2 regions of the Streptomyces sp. NPDC003284 genome follow, and region 2 is predicted to be linked to the other one. Evidence: riboswitches for the same ligand, from Rfam matches in the RefSeq annotation. Region 2 holds a riboswitch; the other holds the start of a gene.
The links. A riboswitch is a leader RNA that binds a small molecule or an ion and turns the genes downstream of it on or off. The one in region 2 is predicted to bind cobalamin.
Positions count from the first base shown of each region.

Region 1: it holds a riboswitch for cobalamin, as region 2 does, so the genes downstream of both, ACWDYF_RS17120 (CoA-acylating methylmalonate-semialdehyde dehydrogenase) here and ACWDYF_RS33335 (cobalamin biosynthesis protein) in region 2, are expected to answer to the same signal.

Region 1 covers NZ_JBSFSI010000007.1:83,943-91,173, reverse strand. Annotated here, with positions in the region: gene ACWDYF_RS17140 (hypothetical protein) at 121-267, opposite strand; gene ACWDYF_RS17135 (AfsR/SARP family transcriptional regulator) at 553-3,237, shown strand; gene ACWDYF_RS17130 (hypothetical protein) at 3,361-3,774, shown strand; cobalamin riboswitch at 3,846-3,916, shown strand; gene ACWDYF_RS17125 (DUF4430 domain-containing protein) at 4,053-4,586, shown strand; cobalamin riboswitch at 4,697-4,894, shown strand; gene ACWDYF_RS17120 (CoA-acylating methylmalonate-semialdehyde dehydrogenase) at 5,138-6,661, shown strand; gene ACWDYF_RS17115 (acyl-CoA dehydrogenase family protein) at 6,668-7,231, shown strand, end outside.
Region 2 covers NZ_JBSFSI010000025.1:51,071-58,301, forward strand. Annotated here, with positions in the region: gene ACWDYF_RS33320 (helix-turn-helix domain-containing protein) at 1-350, shown strand, start outside; gene ACWDYF_RS33325 (hypothetical protein) at 397-861, shown strand; gene ACWDYF_RS33330 (DUF397 domain-containing protein) at 1,132-1,383, opposite strand; cobalamin riboswitch at 1,511-1,651, shown strand; gene ACWDYF_RS33335 (cobalamin biosynthesis protein) at 1,752-2,726, shown strand; gene ACWDYF_RS33340 (cobyric acid synthase) at 2,723-4,243, shown strand; gene cobN (cobaltochelatase subunit CobN) at 4,240-7,231, shown strand, end outside.

The DNA of each region.
Region 1 (7,231 bases), on a different contig from region 2:
AGTGGCGGAGCGGCCGGCCCGTACGTGTACCGGGCCGGCTCGGAGGACAGGCGGCGTGCTCCCGGGCGCGGGGCGCCCGCCCGCAGGCGGGCGCCCCGCTGGGCTGTGGAGCGGACCTCCTCAGTCCGTCTTGGCCGGTGGTGCCTCGTGCGGCGCCGCGGTCTGCGGCGCCGCGAGGCTCTCGGGCCGCACGGTGCGGCCGGTGCGTCGCGGGGTGGGCGGGAAGCCGCCGGACCGCCTGAGGTGGCCGGGGAGGTGTTTCTTCATGGCAATCGATCCTTTCGGACGAAGACGGAGCCGGTATCGCCCTGTCCGGCGAGCGGCTGACGCCATCGTGCCGGGCCCGCGGGGTCCGCCGCGGCACCGGATCTGACGAAAACCTGACGCGGGTCTGAAGCGGTAGAGCGTGTCGACGAGCGCCCAAGTGCGCCCGAATGCAGGAGTGTTCTCGTCATGGCTGCTGCTTCGGTGCGTGAGGGAGGACAGGCAGTGGAGGCGCGTGTACTCGGCCTGATCAGTGTCAGGGGATCGAACGGAAAGGGGATCTGTGGGGTGAAGAAGGCGACCGCGCTGTTCGGACTGCTGGTGACTTCGCCGCAGTACCGCTGTACCACCGACGAGATCGCCGAGCACCTCTGGCCGGGCCAGGAGTGCCCGCGAGAACGGGTGTACAAGGTCGCCTCGTTGCTGAGGGGCGTGCTGGGGGATGAGGTCCTCCCCGATCTGAGATCGAGCGTCTGTGTGATGAACCTTCCGGAAGGAAGTGTCGATCTGCTCCGCTTCCGCGAAGGGGTGCGGAAGGCCGCTCACCTCAAGTGGCCGGAGAAATTCGCGCAGTTGTGCACGGCCCTGGCGGAATGGCAGGACGACGAACCGCTGCGCGGGCTGCCGGAGGAAACGTTCGGCGGACGCAGGGCCGAGCTGCGGGAGGAGCTGATGGCCGCCGTCTGCGACCAGATGGAGGCCGCACTGCGGGCCGGCGAAGACACATGGCTTCGCATGGAAACGAAGAAATGGTATGAGCGCATGCCGGAACGGTCCCGGATCTTCGGGTTCTATCTGATCGCCCATGGACAGGCGATGGCGAGAGGGGTACTGGAGAGGCTGATCGACAAATGGGAGGCGGCCCACGGGAAGACGGAACAGGACCCGGAACTCCAGGAAATCGTCGACGAACTGCGTTCCACCCCGCGGCGTTCACGCGGTACCTCTCTTCGTCGGGTCCCGGACCAGCTCCCCGCGGGCAAGCACCGTCCTTTCGGGCGTGCCGGACTCATCGATGAACTCGCCGGGGTGGCCCGGACGCGGCAGGAGGCGGAAAGGCCGACGCTGATCGTGCTCAGCGGAATGGCCGGGGTCGGAAAGAGCCTGGTGGCGTACCGGCTCGGGGCGGTCCTCCGGGAAAGGTTCCCGGACGGCGCCCTCTACGCGAACCTCCGCGGGTTCGCGGGCGCCGAAGTGCGGCCCGCCGAACCGGAACACGTCCTGGACGGATTCCTGGCCGAGTTCCCGCCCTATTCGGGAGCGGCGGGAATCGAGGCGAAGAGCGCGGCGCTGCGTTCGGTCCTGGCGGACAAGTCGGTGCTCATCGTGCTGGACGACGCGGTGGACGTGGCCCAGGTGCGTCCGCTGCTGCCCGGGAACGGCACCAGCGCGGTGATCGTCACGAGCCGTAACACGCTCAGGGGTCTGGGCGCCGGACAGGACCCGTACTTCCGCAAGGTCGACCTCCTGGACGACGAGTCCGCCGCCGCCATCCTCCGGGAGAAGCTCCCGAAGGGCGACCCGAGAGGCCGTGAGCCGCTCATCCGTGCCCTGGTCGAACTGTGCGGCCGGCACCCGCTCGCTCTCACCGTGATCGCCCGGCGCCTGGAGAACCGGTCGGTCCGGGGCACGAGCGACCTTGTGCGGGATCTCCGGGAGGAGAAGGAGAAGCTGGGTGTTCTGCACCTGCCCGAGGAGGAGTTGTCCGTCCGGATGGCGTTGGCCTGTTCCATCCGCGCGCTGTCCCCGGCCGCCCGTCGGCTGCTCAGGCGACTCGCCGTGCACCCCGGCCCGAGTGCCGGCTGGGACGCCGTGATGGACCTCGGTCCGGCCGGCGACGCACCGCGCCCCGACCACGCCCTGGAGGAACTGGTGGCGGCCAGCCTGGTGGAGCTCCGGGCCGACCGCTACAGCCTGCACGACCTGGTGCGCGCCTTCGCACGCCACGAGGTGGACCCCGAAGCCGACGGCGTCCCGGAGGACTTCGAGGACGCGACCGTACGGCGGGTGCTGGAACACCAGTTGCACAACGTCCACGCCTGTGACCGCCGCCTCCATGAGCAGCGGGCACTTCCCGTGGGTGACCCCGCCGGGGTGAGAGTGTTCGAGCCGGTGGACCTCGAACAGGCGCTGGCCGTGCTGGACGACGAGTACGACACCGTGCAGCTCGGCATTCAACTGGCTCACCGGAAAGGGCTGGAGCGCTACGTCTGGCTGCTGCCGATGGCTCTCGTCACCTATCAGTGGTCGCGCCGCCGCCTGGACGACGCGTTGCGAGGGCTGACACTGGCGCGGGAGGTGGCGGAGAAGGTGGCCGAGCCCGCTCAGTGCGCCATGGTGCACCGGATGCTGGCCGGGACCTACTGGCGGCAGGAGCAGTTCGAGCGGGCGGCGGGCCATCTGTTCCGGGCCGTCCGGCTGAGCAAGGAGGACGACACCGGGACCGGCAGACTGAGTCTGGCGCATTCCCTGCACACGCTCGCGCTCACGTTGCGCAAACAGGGGGACGGGACGGCGGCGGAGGAGCATCACCGGCAAGCCCTGGAGCTGTACCGGGCGCTGGGCGACCGCAGCGGGGAAGCGGCGGCGCTGAACGGCATCGGTACCCTCCACCGCGACCGCGGGGAGTACGACGAAGGGCTCCGCGCCTGTGGTGAGGCGCTGCGCATCGCGGAGGGGACGACGGACCGGAGGTGCGGGGCGGACGCCCTGTACACGCTCGCCCAGATCCACCTCTCCAGGTCGGAGGGGGAGGAGGCGCTCCGGCTGCTCCGGCGGGCCTGCGGAATTCTGTGTGACCTCGAACACTGGCACGACGAGGCCAAGCTCCTGTGGCTCTGTGCCGATGTCCTGGTGGCGGCAGGCCGCTCACCCGAGGCCGTCGAGGCACTGGAACGCGTCCTCGTGCTGCGCGAACTGATGGGCGGCCACGACACCCAGGAAGTACGGGACCGTCTGGAAGAGCTGCGGTGAGGGCTCGTGCCCCGGGGGAACAGGCATACTCGGTCCCGGCGTGAGCGACGGTCGGCCGATCAGGGAGGTACCGCGGTGTCCGAGGACCCGTCCGGCGGCATACCGCGCGCACGGTCGTCGTCCGTGCGGCCGGAGCCGGAGCCGGAGCCGGTTTCGGTTCCCGTGCCCGTGCCGTGCCGGGTCGTGGTCTGCCGGGACTGCTGCTGCGGTACGCCCAAGGTGACCGGAGTCGACCACGCGGCGCAGACCGCGCGGCTGCGGGCCGGGGTGCCGGTGCGGATCTCCGCGTGCCTGGACGTGTGCGACCAGGCCAATGTGGTCGTCGTGCAGCCGTCGGCCGCGGGCCGGGCGGCCGGGGCACGGCCGGTCTGGCTGGGGCTGGTCAATGACCCGGAGGCCACGGAGGACATCGTCGGCTGGGTGCGGGCCGGTGGCCCGGGGGTGGCCCCGCTGCCGGACATCCTGGAGCTGTACGCGTTCGACCCGCCCGGACGAGGAGTGGGCAAACGCCCCCCGGCCGGGCTCGACCGGCCCTAGGATGACGGCGGTTCGCCCGCGCGTTCGGCGGACGGACCGTGTGTACGACAACCGCATAGGGCGCGTGCCTGGGGGAAGCCGGTGGGATTCCGGCGCTGACCTGCAACCGTGTGCGGCCGGTGGGCCGCGAGTCGGGACACCCGGGGCGCGCCGTGAACCGCTTCCCCTGTCATGGTCTGCAGCGCGAAGCCGAGAGTCTCGCCCGAGGCGGCGGCGGTGCCCGCTCCGTCCGCTCGGCGACGGGGCTGCGGGCCGCCCACACCAGGAAGGCTCCCGCCGTGCGACACACCTCCGGCACCTCAGCCGTCTCCCGTACCTCCCTGCGCCGTACGCTCATCGCCTCCGTCGCCCTCGGCGTGGCCCTGGCCGCCGCGCCGGCCACCGCCCAGGCCCACGGCGCACCGGGCACGCACGCCGTGCACGGCACGAACACCCCGGTCAGGGTGACGCTGACCGTGCAGGGCCCCGACGGGCCGCTGTTCCACGGGAAGGTCTGGACGCGCGGCCACGACGTCACCACGGCGACGGGCGGTACGCACAGATGCGACGGGACGAACGGGAGCGCCCACCCCTCCGCCGTGCCGACGCCCACCGCCGCCCTCGACGACGCCGCCCGCAAGCGGCACTTCGGCTGGGACGGCGCCTGGTACGCGTCGTTCGACGACTACGCGGTCGACAGCATCAAGAACGTCAGCGGCGGCGGCTCGGCGTACTGGAACATCTCCGTCAACGGCACGCCCACCCCGGTGGGCGGCTGCCAGTTCCGGCTGAACGCCGGGGACACGGTGGCGTTCACCTGGACGGCCTTCTGACGGCTGCCCGCCGCCCGGCGGCCGGGGGAGCACGCTCCTCCGGCCGGCCGGCGCCCCGGCAGGGCCCCGCTCCGACGGGAATCCGGTACGGCTCCAGCCGTGGCACTGGATTTACTAGGACGTCCAACTATATTCTGGGGACGTAGGCCCGCGGTGCAGGGAAGCCGGTGTGATTCCGGCACGGTCCCGCCACTGTGACCGGGGAGTACGCCGTCGAGCAGGACGCCACTGACGAGCTGGATGTCGGGAAGGCGGACGGCGCGCGCTGATCCGGGAGTCAGGATACCGGCCGTGGGATGTTCCGTGTGGTCCACGAGGATGGAGCTGACACGCATGGCACCGGTGCGTTTCCACGATCCCGGCGAGCTGCGCCGCGGGGGTTCCCCGCATTCCGCCACCGGCCTCACCCGCCCCGGCCCGACGGCCTGACGGTCCGGCGTCCTCAGCGTTCCGCGCCGACCGCCCTCGCGCACGCCCGCGTCCATGAGCGGGCCGTGCGCCGGTCGCGCGCGCCGTCCTGGATCACCCCCACCTGACGAGAGCAGGCACCCATGATCCGTCCGAACCACCCCGCCGGTGTACGGGAACTGACCCACTTCATCGGCGGCGAGAACGTCCCGGGCACCTCGGGGGCCCAGGGCGACGTGTACGACCCCAACACCGGAGAGGTCCAGGCCCGGGTACCGCTGGCGGACCGGGCCGAGACCGAGGCGGCGGTCACCGTCGCCGCCGAGGCGCAGCGCGCCTGGGGCGAGTGGAACCCGCAGCGCCGCGCCCGGGTCATGCTGCGCTTCCTCCAGCTCGTCGAGCAGGAGAAGGACGACCTGGCCCGGCTGCTCTCCGCCGAGCACGGCAAGACCGTCGCCGACGCGCACGGCGACCTCCAGCGCGGCCTGGAGGTCGTCGAGTTCGCCGCCGGGATCCCGCACCTGCTCAAGGGCGAGTTCACCGACAACGCGGGCACCGGCATCGATGTGCACTCGCTGCGCTCGCCGCTCGGCGTGGTCGCCGGCATCACCCCGTTCAACTTCCCCGCCATGATCCCGCTCTGGAAGGCCGCCCCCGCCCTGGCCTGCGGAAACGCCTATGTCCTCAAGCCGTCCGAGCGGGCACCCTCGGTGCCGCTGCGGCTCGCCGAACTCTTCTTGGAGGCGGGCCTGCCGCCGGGCGTCCTCAATGTCGTCAACGGCGCGCGGGAAGCCGTCGACACCCTGCTGGAGGATCCCCGCGTCGCCGCCCTCGGCTTCGTCGGCTCCACCCCGGTCGCCGCGCACGTCTACGCCACCGCCGCCGCCCACGGCAAGCGCGCCCAGTGCTTCGGCGGCGCCAAGAACCACATGATCGTGATGCCGGACGCCGACCTCGACCAGGCCGTGGAGGCGCTGGTCGGTGCCGGGTACGGCTCGGCGGGCGAGCGCTGCATGGCCATCTCGGTCGCCGTGCCGGTCGGCGAGGAGACCGCCGACGCCCTGGTCGCCCGGCTCAAGGAGCGCATCGGCACCCTGCGCATCGGCCGCAGCGACGACCCCGAGGCCGACTTCGGCCCGCTGGTCGCCCGGGACGCGGTGGAGCGCGTACGGTCCTATGTCGACCTCGGGGTGGAGGAGGGCGCCGAACTCGTCGTGGACGGGCGCGACTTCGTGCTCCCCGGGCACGAGAACGGCTTCTTCGCCGGGGCCTCCCTCTTCGACCGGGTCACCCCCGACATGCGCATCCACCAGGAGGAGATCTTCGGTCCCGTCCTGTCCGTGGTCCGCGCGGCCGACTACGAGGAGGCGCTGCGCCTGCCCAGCGAGCACGCCTTCGGCAACGGCGTGGCCATCTTCACCCGGGACGGAGACACCGCCCGCGACTTCACCCGCCGGGTGAACACCGGCATGGTCGGCGTCAACGTGCCCATCCCGGTCCCGGTCGCCTACCACACCTTCGGCGGCTGGAAGCGGTCCGGCTTCGGCGACCTCAACCAGCACGGGCCGGACGCCGTCCGCTTCTACACCCGTACCAAGACCGTCACGTCCCGCTGGCCCGCCGGGCTGCGCGAGGGCGCGAGCTTCACCATTCCCACGATGGGCTGAGCGACCATGACCCACACCCTGCTCACCGAGGACCAGCAGGCCCTCGTGGAGACCACCCTCGACTTCGCCCAGGACCACCTGGCACCGCACGCCCTGGACTGGGACCGCGACAAGCACTTCCCGGTCGACGTCCTGCGCAAGGCGGCCGGGCTGGGCCTCGGCGGCGTCTACGTCCGCGAGGAGTCCGGCGGCTCCGGCCTCGGCCGGGCCGACGGCGTCCTCGTCTTCGAGACCCTCGCCTCCGGCTGCCCCGCCATCGCCGGATACCTCTCCATCCACAACATGGTCGCCTGGATGATCGACCGCTACGGCGACCCGGCCCAGCGCGAGCGGTGGCTGCCCCGGCTGTGCGCCATGGACGACCTGGCCAGCTACTGCCTGACCGAACCCGGCGCGGGCTCCGACGCGGCGGCCCTCACCAGCCGGGCCGTCCGCGACGGCGACACCTATGTGCTCGACGGCGTCAAGCAGTTCATCTCCGGCGCGGGCGCCTCCCAGCTGTACATCGTGATGGCCCGCACCGGCGGCACCGGAGCGGACGGCGTCTCCGCCTTCGTCGTCGACAAGGAC
Region 2 (7,231 bases):
TCCTGGACGAGGCGGCCGTGCGGCGGCAGGTCGGCGGACCCGCCGTGATGCGACGGCAGATCGATCATCTGCTGTCCCTCACGGAGCACCCGCGCACCAATCTGCGGGTGCTGCCGTTCTCCGCCGGGGCGCACTTCAGCGTCGCGACGCCGTTCATCCTGCTCAGCTTCCGCGACGACGACGACCTGCTCTACGTGGAGGGACCAGGAGGCGGCTTGTCGAGCCGCGATGATCTGGCCCTGATGGCCCGCTACCAGGAGTGCTTCGAGGAGATCAGCGCCATCGCGTACGAGGGCGACCGGATGACCGACCTGCTCGGCGCGGTCAGAGGGAGCCTGGACAACAGCTGACCCCGGGACGGGACGACGACCCGGGCGGGAACGGGGTGGGAGGACCATGGCGGTCTTCGGAATACGAACGTGGTGGCAGCGCCTGCGTACGGGGGGCGCCGAGCCGGAGAACGCTGCTCCACTCGACGACAACACCGTCAAGGTCGAGGCGATCAAGCAGCCCGAGTGGCTTCAGCGGCTGATCGAGCTGGAGAACGCCCGGGTCTCCAACGAGATCCGGCTGCTGTCCGCCCGCATGCTGGTGGCCACGGCGTGCGCGAGCGTCCTCCTGCTGAGCATCGCCGTGGCCACCCGGGTCACTCCCGCCGTTCCGTTCGCGGCGGCCACCCCGCTGACTACCACTGTCACCGGGGCGGTCGGCGCGGCGGTCCTCACAGCGCTCGGCGCCACCGTGGGCAGAGCGCTGCGTCGGCGCTCCGGTGCCGCCGTGCCCGGCGGGGTCAGCGAGGGGGCTCGCCCCGGGGCTGAACCGTCTCAAGGGCCCGGTTCAGGACCCTCAGCCGCTCCGTGAGCGGGGTGAGCCCCCACCACAGTCCGCCGCCGGCGGCCACCAGCGCGGTGACCAGCAGCCAGACAACGCCGCGCGCCGCGCCGTCCGGTACCAGCAGCGCCGCCAACGCGCCGGCCCCCACCGCGAGGATCCCCGTGGCCGAGGAGAAGAGGATCAGCGGGAGCGCCGCGGACGTCCGGTTCTCCATGGTTCCGTCGCGGTTTCCCACCGCCGACGCCGTTCCGTCAGCTCGGTCCCGCATAGGTGCACCTCCCGCCCCCCCCGGGGCGATCACGAGCCGCCCGCTTCCGGGTTCACCAGCCCCGCCAGAAAACCACACCACGCCGTACGGCGAAAGGCGAGCACGGGCCCGCTCGCGCCGTCCACCGGCCGCTTCGAGTCGCCCACGAGCACACGGCCCTGCTCCCAAGCTGCCTCCACGCACTCTCCGCCGCTCGCCGAGTAGCTGCTCCTGACCCAGGCGCGCCCTGTCGGCTCCCTGCCTGCCAACGCCCGCCTCCTCCAGCCCCCATGGATGTTCATGACAGGAGTCTTCCCAGCTTCGCCGCCGGGAAAGAGGCCAGAAGGAGCCGTTTCAAGTCCGCGGGCCCGGATCGGGGATATGAGCCTCGGCACACCACCCCGCCGCAGGTCAACGGCAAGTTGACGGCTGTTCCGGGGCCGTGGTGGACTTCCGGGGCCATGTACGGCGGCAGAAGAGGAAGCCGGTGCGAATCCGGCGCGGTCCCGCCACTGTCACCGGGGAGGAACATCCCCGGAAGCCAGGAACTCTCGCCGCCGGTCACGTCGAACCAGGGCGCGGACACCCTGAGTGAGGACCATCGCCATGCGCGGCTGCCGACCGAGGTTCATCAGCGATTCCCTGACCGACCCCGCGGCCGGCTGACCCGATGGGTGCCGATCGCGTCTTCGCGTACGGCGCCGCCGCCGGCCTCCTCGGTGACCTGCTCCTCGGCGACCCGCGCCGCGGGCATCCGGTCGCCGTGTTCGGGCGGGCCGCGGGCGCCGTCGAACGTGTGCTGTGGCACGACCACCGTGGCTGGGGCGCGCTGCACACCGCCGTGTGCGCCGGCGGCGCCGTCGCGCTGGGGGCCGCCGCCGCCCGCGCCGCCCGCGCCCCCCGCTTCCCGTACACCGCCTCCGTCCTGCTGACCGGCGCCGCCACCTGGGCCGTGGTCGGCGGCACCTCGCTGGCCCGCGAGGCCCGCGCCGTCGGACAGGCCCTGGAGTCCGGCGACATCGAGGCCGCGCGGGCGCGGCTGCCGCATCTGTGCGGGCGCGACCCGCAGGCGCTGGACGCCGCCCAGATCGCCCGCGCGGTCGTCGAGTCGGTCGCCGAGAACACCTCCGACGCCGTGGTCGGCGCCCTCGTCTGGGGCGCCGTCGCGGGCGTGCCCGGCCTGCTCGGCTTCCGTGCCGTCAACACCCTGGACGCCATGGTCGGCCACAAGTCGCCCCGCCACCGGCGCTTCGGCTGGGCCTCCGCCCGCCTGGACGACCTGGCGGGCTGGCCGGGCGCCCGGCTGACCGCCGTCCTGGCCACCGCGGCGGGCGGCGATCCGCGCGGCGCCGTGCGCGCCTGGCGCGCGGACGCCGGACGGCACCCGAGCCCCAACGCCGGGCCGGTGGAAGCCTCGTTCGCGGGCGCGCTCGGCGTCCGCCTCGGCGGCACGCTGTCGTACGCCGGGCGCGTGGAGCACCGGCCGGTACTGAACGGCGCGGCGGGGCGCGCGGTGCAGGCCGGTGACATCGACCGGGCCGTACGGCTCTCACGGCGCGTGAGCTGGCTCGCGCTCGGCACATGCGCCGCCGTGAGGCTCCTGTGCGGCCGTCGCGGCCGTCGGACGAAGGGACGTACGTCATGAGCGGTGGCCGGGGCGGCGGGCTGCTCGTCGCCGGGACCACCTCCGACGCCGGGAAGAGCGTCGTCACCGCCGGGATCTGCCGGTGGCTGGCGCGCCAGGGCGTCAAGGTCGCGCCGTTCAAGGCGCAGAACATGTCCCTCAACTCGTTCGTCACCCGCGAGGGCGCCGAGATCGGCCGGGCGCAGGCCATGCAGGCGCAGGCGTGCCGGATCGAGCCGACCGCGCTGATGAACCCGGTGCTGCTCAAGCCGGGCGGCGAGCAGAGCAGCCAAGTGGTGCTGCTGGGCAGGCCGGTGGGCGAGATGAGCGCGCGCGGCTACCACGGCGGGCGCCAGCAGCGGCTGCTGGGCACGGTGCTGGACTGCCTGGCCGAACTGCGCGGCTCCTACGACGCGGTGATCTGCGAGGGCGCGGGCAGTCCGGCCGAGATCAATCTGCGCCGCACCGACATCGTCAACATGGGCATCGCGCGCGGCGCGCGGCTGCCGGTGGTCGTCGTCGGCGACATCGACCGCGGCGGCGTCTTCGCCTCCTTCTTCGGCACCGTGGCCCTGCTCTCCCCCGAGGACCAGGAACTGGTCGCCGGTTTCCTCGTCAACAAGTTCCGCGGCGACGTCTCGCTGCTCGAACCCGGCATCGGCATGCTGCACGGGCTCACCGGGCGGCACACCTACGGGGTGCTGCCCTTCCGGCACGGGCTCGGCATCGACGAGGAGGACGGACTGCGGGTGTCGCTGCGCGGTGCCGTACGGGAGTCCGCCGTGGCGCCGCCGGTCGGCGAGGACGTGCTGCGGGTCGCCGTCTGCGCCGTCCCGCTGATGTCCAACTTCACCGACGTGGACGCGCTGGCCGCCGAACCGGGCGTCGTCGTGCGGTTCGTGGACCGGCCCGAGGAACTGGCCGACGCCGATCTCGTCGTGGTCCCGGGCACCCGCGGCACCGTGCGGGCGCTGGACTGGCTGCGCGAGCGGGGCCTCGCGGACGCCCTGCGGCGCCGGGCCGCCGAGGGGCGGCCCGTCCTCGGTGTCTGCGGCGGCTTCCAGCTCCTCGGCGAGCACATCGAGGACGACGTCGAGAGCCGTCGCGGCCGGGTCGACGGGCTCGGACTGCTGCCCGTACGCGTCCGGTTCGCCCCGGACAAGACCCTCGCCCGGCCCGAGGGCACGGCCCTGGGCGAGCGGGTCGAGGGCTACGAGATCCATCACGGCGTCGCCGACGTCACCGGCGGCGAACCGTTCCTGGACGGCTGCCGGGCCGGCTCGGTCTGGGGCACGCACTGGCACGGCTCGCTGGAGTCGGACGGCTTCCGCCGGGCCTTCCTGCGGGTGGTCGCCGCCGCCGCGGGCCGCCGTTTCGTGCCCTCGCCCACCACGTCGTTCGCCGCGCTGCGCGAGGAGCAGCTCGACCGGCTCGGCGACCTGATCGAACAGCACGCGGACACGGACGCGCTGTGGCGGCTCATCGAGTCCGGCGCGCCGCAAGGACTGCCTTTCATTCCACCGGGAGCGCCCGCATGAGCACAGTGTTGTTGTTGTCCACCGCCGACACCGATCTGCTGGCGGCCCGCGCCTGCGGGGCGTCCTACCGGATCGGCAACCCGACCCGGGTGGACGTGACCGGTGAGCTGCCCGCGCTGCTGGACGGCGCGGACCTCGCCGTGGTGCGGCTGCTGGGCGGCAAGCGGGCCTGGGAGGACGGGCTCGCCGCGCTGAAGGCGTCCGGTGTGCCGACCGTGCTGCTGGGCGGCGAGAGCGTGCCGGACGCGGAGCTGATGGCCGAGTCGTCGGTGCCCGCCGGTGTGGTCGCCGAGGCGCTGCGCTACCTGGTGGAGGGCGGCCCGGCCAACCTCGCCGAGCTGGCCCGGTTCCTGTCCGACACGGTGCTGCTGACCGGCGAGGGCTTCGAGGAGCCGCGCCGGATGCCGGAGTTCGGGGTGCGCGGGGAGCGTCCTCACGTGCCGGGCCGCCCCACGGTCGGTGTGCTCTTCTACCGCGCGCACGAGCTGAGCGGCAACACCGCCTTCGTGGACACCCTGTGCGAGGCGATCGAGGCGCACGGCGCCAACGCGCTTCCGGTGTACTGCGGTTCGCTGCGCGGCGCGGACCCCGGCCTGTTCGAGATCCTCGGGCGGACCGACGCCCTGGTGGCCACCGTCCTGGCGGCCGGGGGCACCCACGCCTCGCAGGCGTCGGCGGGCGGCGACGACGAGGCGTGGGACATCGGCGCCCTCGCCGACCTGGACGTCCCGGTGCTCCAGGGGCTGTGCCTGACCTCCTCGCGCGCCGCCTGGGACGCCTCCGACGCGGCCCTGTCCCCCATGGACGCGGCGATGCAGGTCGCCATCCCCGAGTTCGACGGACGGCTGATCACCGTCCCGTTCTCCTTCAAGGAGCAGGGCCCCGACGGCGTACCGGTGTACGTCGCCGATCCCGGGCGGGCGGCCCGGGTCGCCGGGATCGCCGTGCGGCACGCCCGGCTCGGGTACACGCCGAACGCCGGGAAGAAGGTCGCGCTGGTCTTCACCGCGTACCCGACCAAGCACTCCCGGGTCGGCAACGCGGTCGGCCTGGACACGCCCGCCTCGGCGGTACGGGTCCTGGACGCGCTGCGGGAGGCCGGGTACGGGCTCACGGAGTACCCGGACAACGGCGACGAGCTGATCCACCGGCTGATCGAGGCCGGCGGCCACGACGTGGAGTGGCTGACGGAGGACCAGCTGGCCGCCGCGCCCGCGCGGGTGCCGCTGGCCGACTACCGGGCCTGGTTCGAGACGCTGGACCCGGCGCTGCGGGAGGCGATGACCGAGGCGTGGGGCGAGCCGCCGGGCAGCCTGTACGTGGACGGCGACGACATCGTGCTGGCGTCCCTGCGGTTCGGCAACGTGGTCGTGATGATCCAGCCGCCGCGCGGCTTCGGCGAGAACCCCATCGCGATCTACCACGACCCCGACATGCCGCCCTCGCACCACTACATGGCGGCCTACCGCTGGCTGGACCACAGCTTCGGCGCCGACGCGGTCGTGCACATGGGCAAGCACGGCACCATGGAGTGGCTGCCGGGCAAGGGCCTGGGCCTGAGCGGCGGCTGCGCCCCGGACGCGGTCCTCGGCGATCTGCCGCTGATCTACCCGTTCATCGTCAACGACCCCGGTGAGGGCACCCAGGCCAAGCGGCGCGGGCACGCCACGGTCGTCGACCACCTGGTGCCGCCGATGGCCCGCGCCGACACCTACGGCGACCTGGCCAAGCTGGAACAGCTCCTGGACGAGTACGCGCTCGTCTCCGACCTGGACCCGGTGAAGGCCCCGGCCGTGCGCGCGCAGATCTGGACCCTGGTCAAGGCCGCCGAGCTCCACCACGACCTGCATGTGGACGAGCAGCCCGACGACGAGGCGTTCGACGAGTTCGTCATGCACATCGACGGCTATCTCTGCGAGATCAAGGACGTGCAGATCCGCGACGGACTGCACATCCTGGGCGGCGGACCGGTCGGCGAGCCCCGGGTGAACCTGGTGCTGGCCGTGCTGCGCGCCTCGCAGGTGTGGGGCGGGCAGGCGAACGCGCTGCCGGGCCTGCGGGCGGCGCTGGCCGCGCACTTCGGGCTGGTGGAGAAGGAGCTGCTGGCCGAGCCGGGTGCCGCGGTGAAGGTGCCGGTGGAGCTGACCGCCCTGGTGGAGGGCCCGGCGCGGACGGCGGCGGACACGATCGATCTGCTGGAGACGCTGTGCCGGCGGTTCGCCGAGGGCATGGAGGAGCGCGGCTGGGACCGGGCCGCCGTCCCCGCGCTGGTGGCCGGGGTGCTCGGCGGTGAACTCCCCGCGGCCGTGGCCGTGCTGGAGTTCGCCTGCACGGAGGTGGTGCCCCGGCTGGCCCGGACCACCGACGAGATCGGGCACATCCTGCGGGCGCTGGACGGCGGTTACGTCCCGGCGGGTCCCTCGGGCTCGCCGACGCGCGGTCTGGTCAATGTGCTGCCGACCGGCCGGAACTTCTACTCCGTCGACCCCAAGGCGATCCCGTCGCGGCTGAGCTGGGAGGTCGGGCAGTCCCTCGCGGACTCGCTGGTGCAGCGGTACCTCCAGGACACCGGCGCGTACCCGAGGTCGGTCGGCCTGACGGTGTGGGGCACCTCCGCGATGCGCACCCAGGGCGACGACATCGCGGAGATCCTGGCGCTGCTGGGCTGCCGTCCGGTGTGGGACGACGCCTCGCGCCGGGTCACCGGCTTCGAGATCGTCCCGCTGGAGGAGCTGGGCCGGCCGCGCGTCGACGTCACGGTCCGTATCTCCGGCTTCTTCCGGGACGCGTTCCCGCACGTGGTCGGGCTGATCGACGACGCGGTCCGGGCGGTGGCGGAGCTGGACGAGCCCGCCGAGTCCAACTACGTACGGGCGCACGCGGACGAGGACACCGCCGAGCACGGCGACCGGCGCCGGGCCACGGCCCGCATCTTCGGTTCCAAGCCGGGCGCCTACGGCGCGGGCCTGCTGCCGCTGATCGACGCCC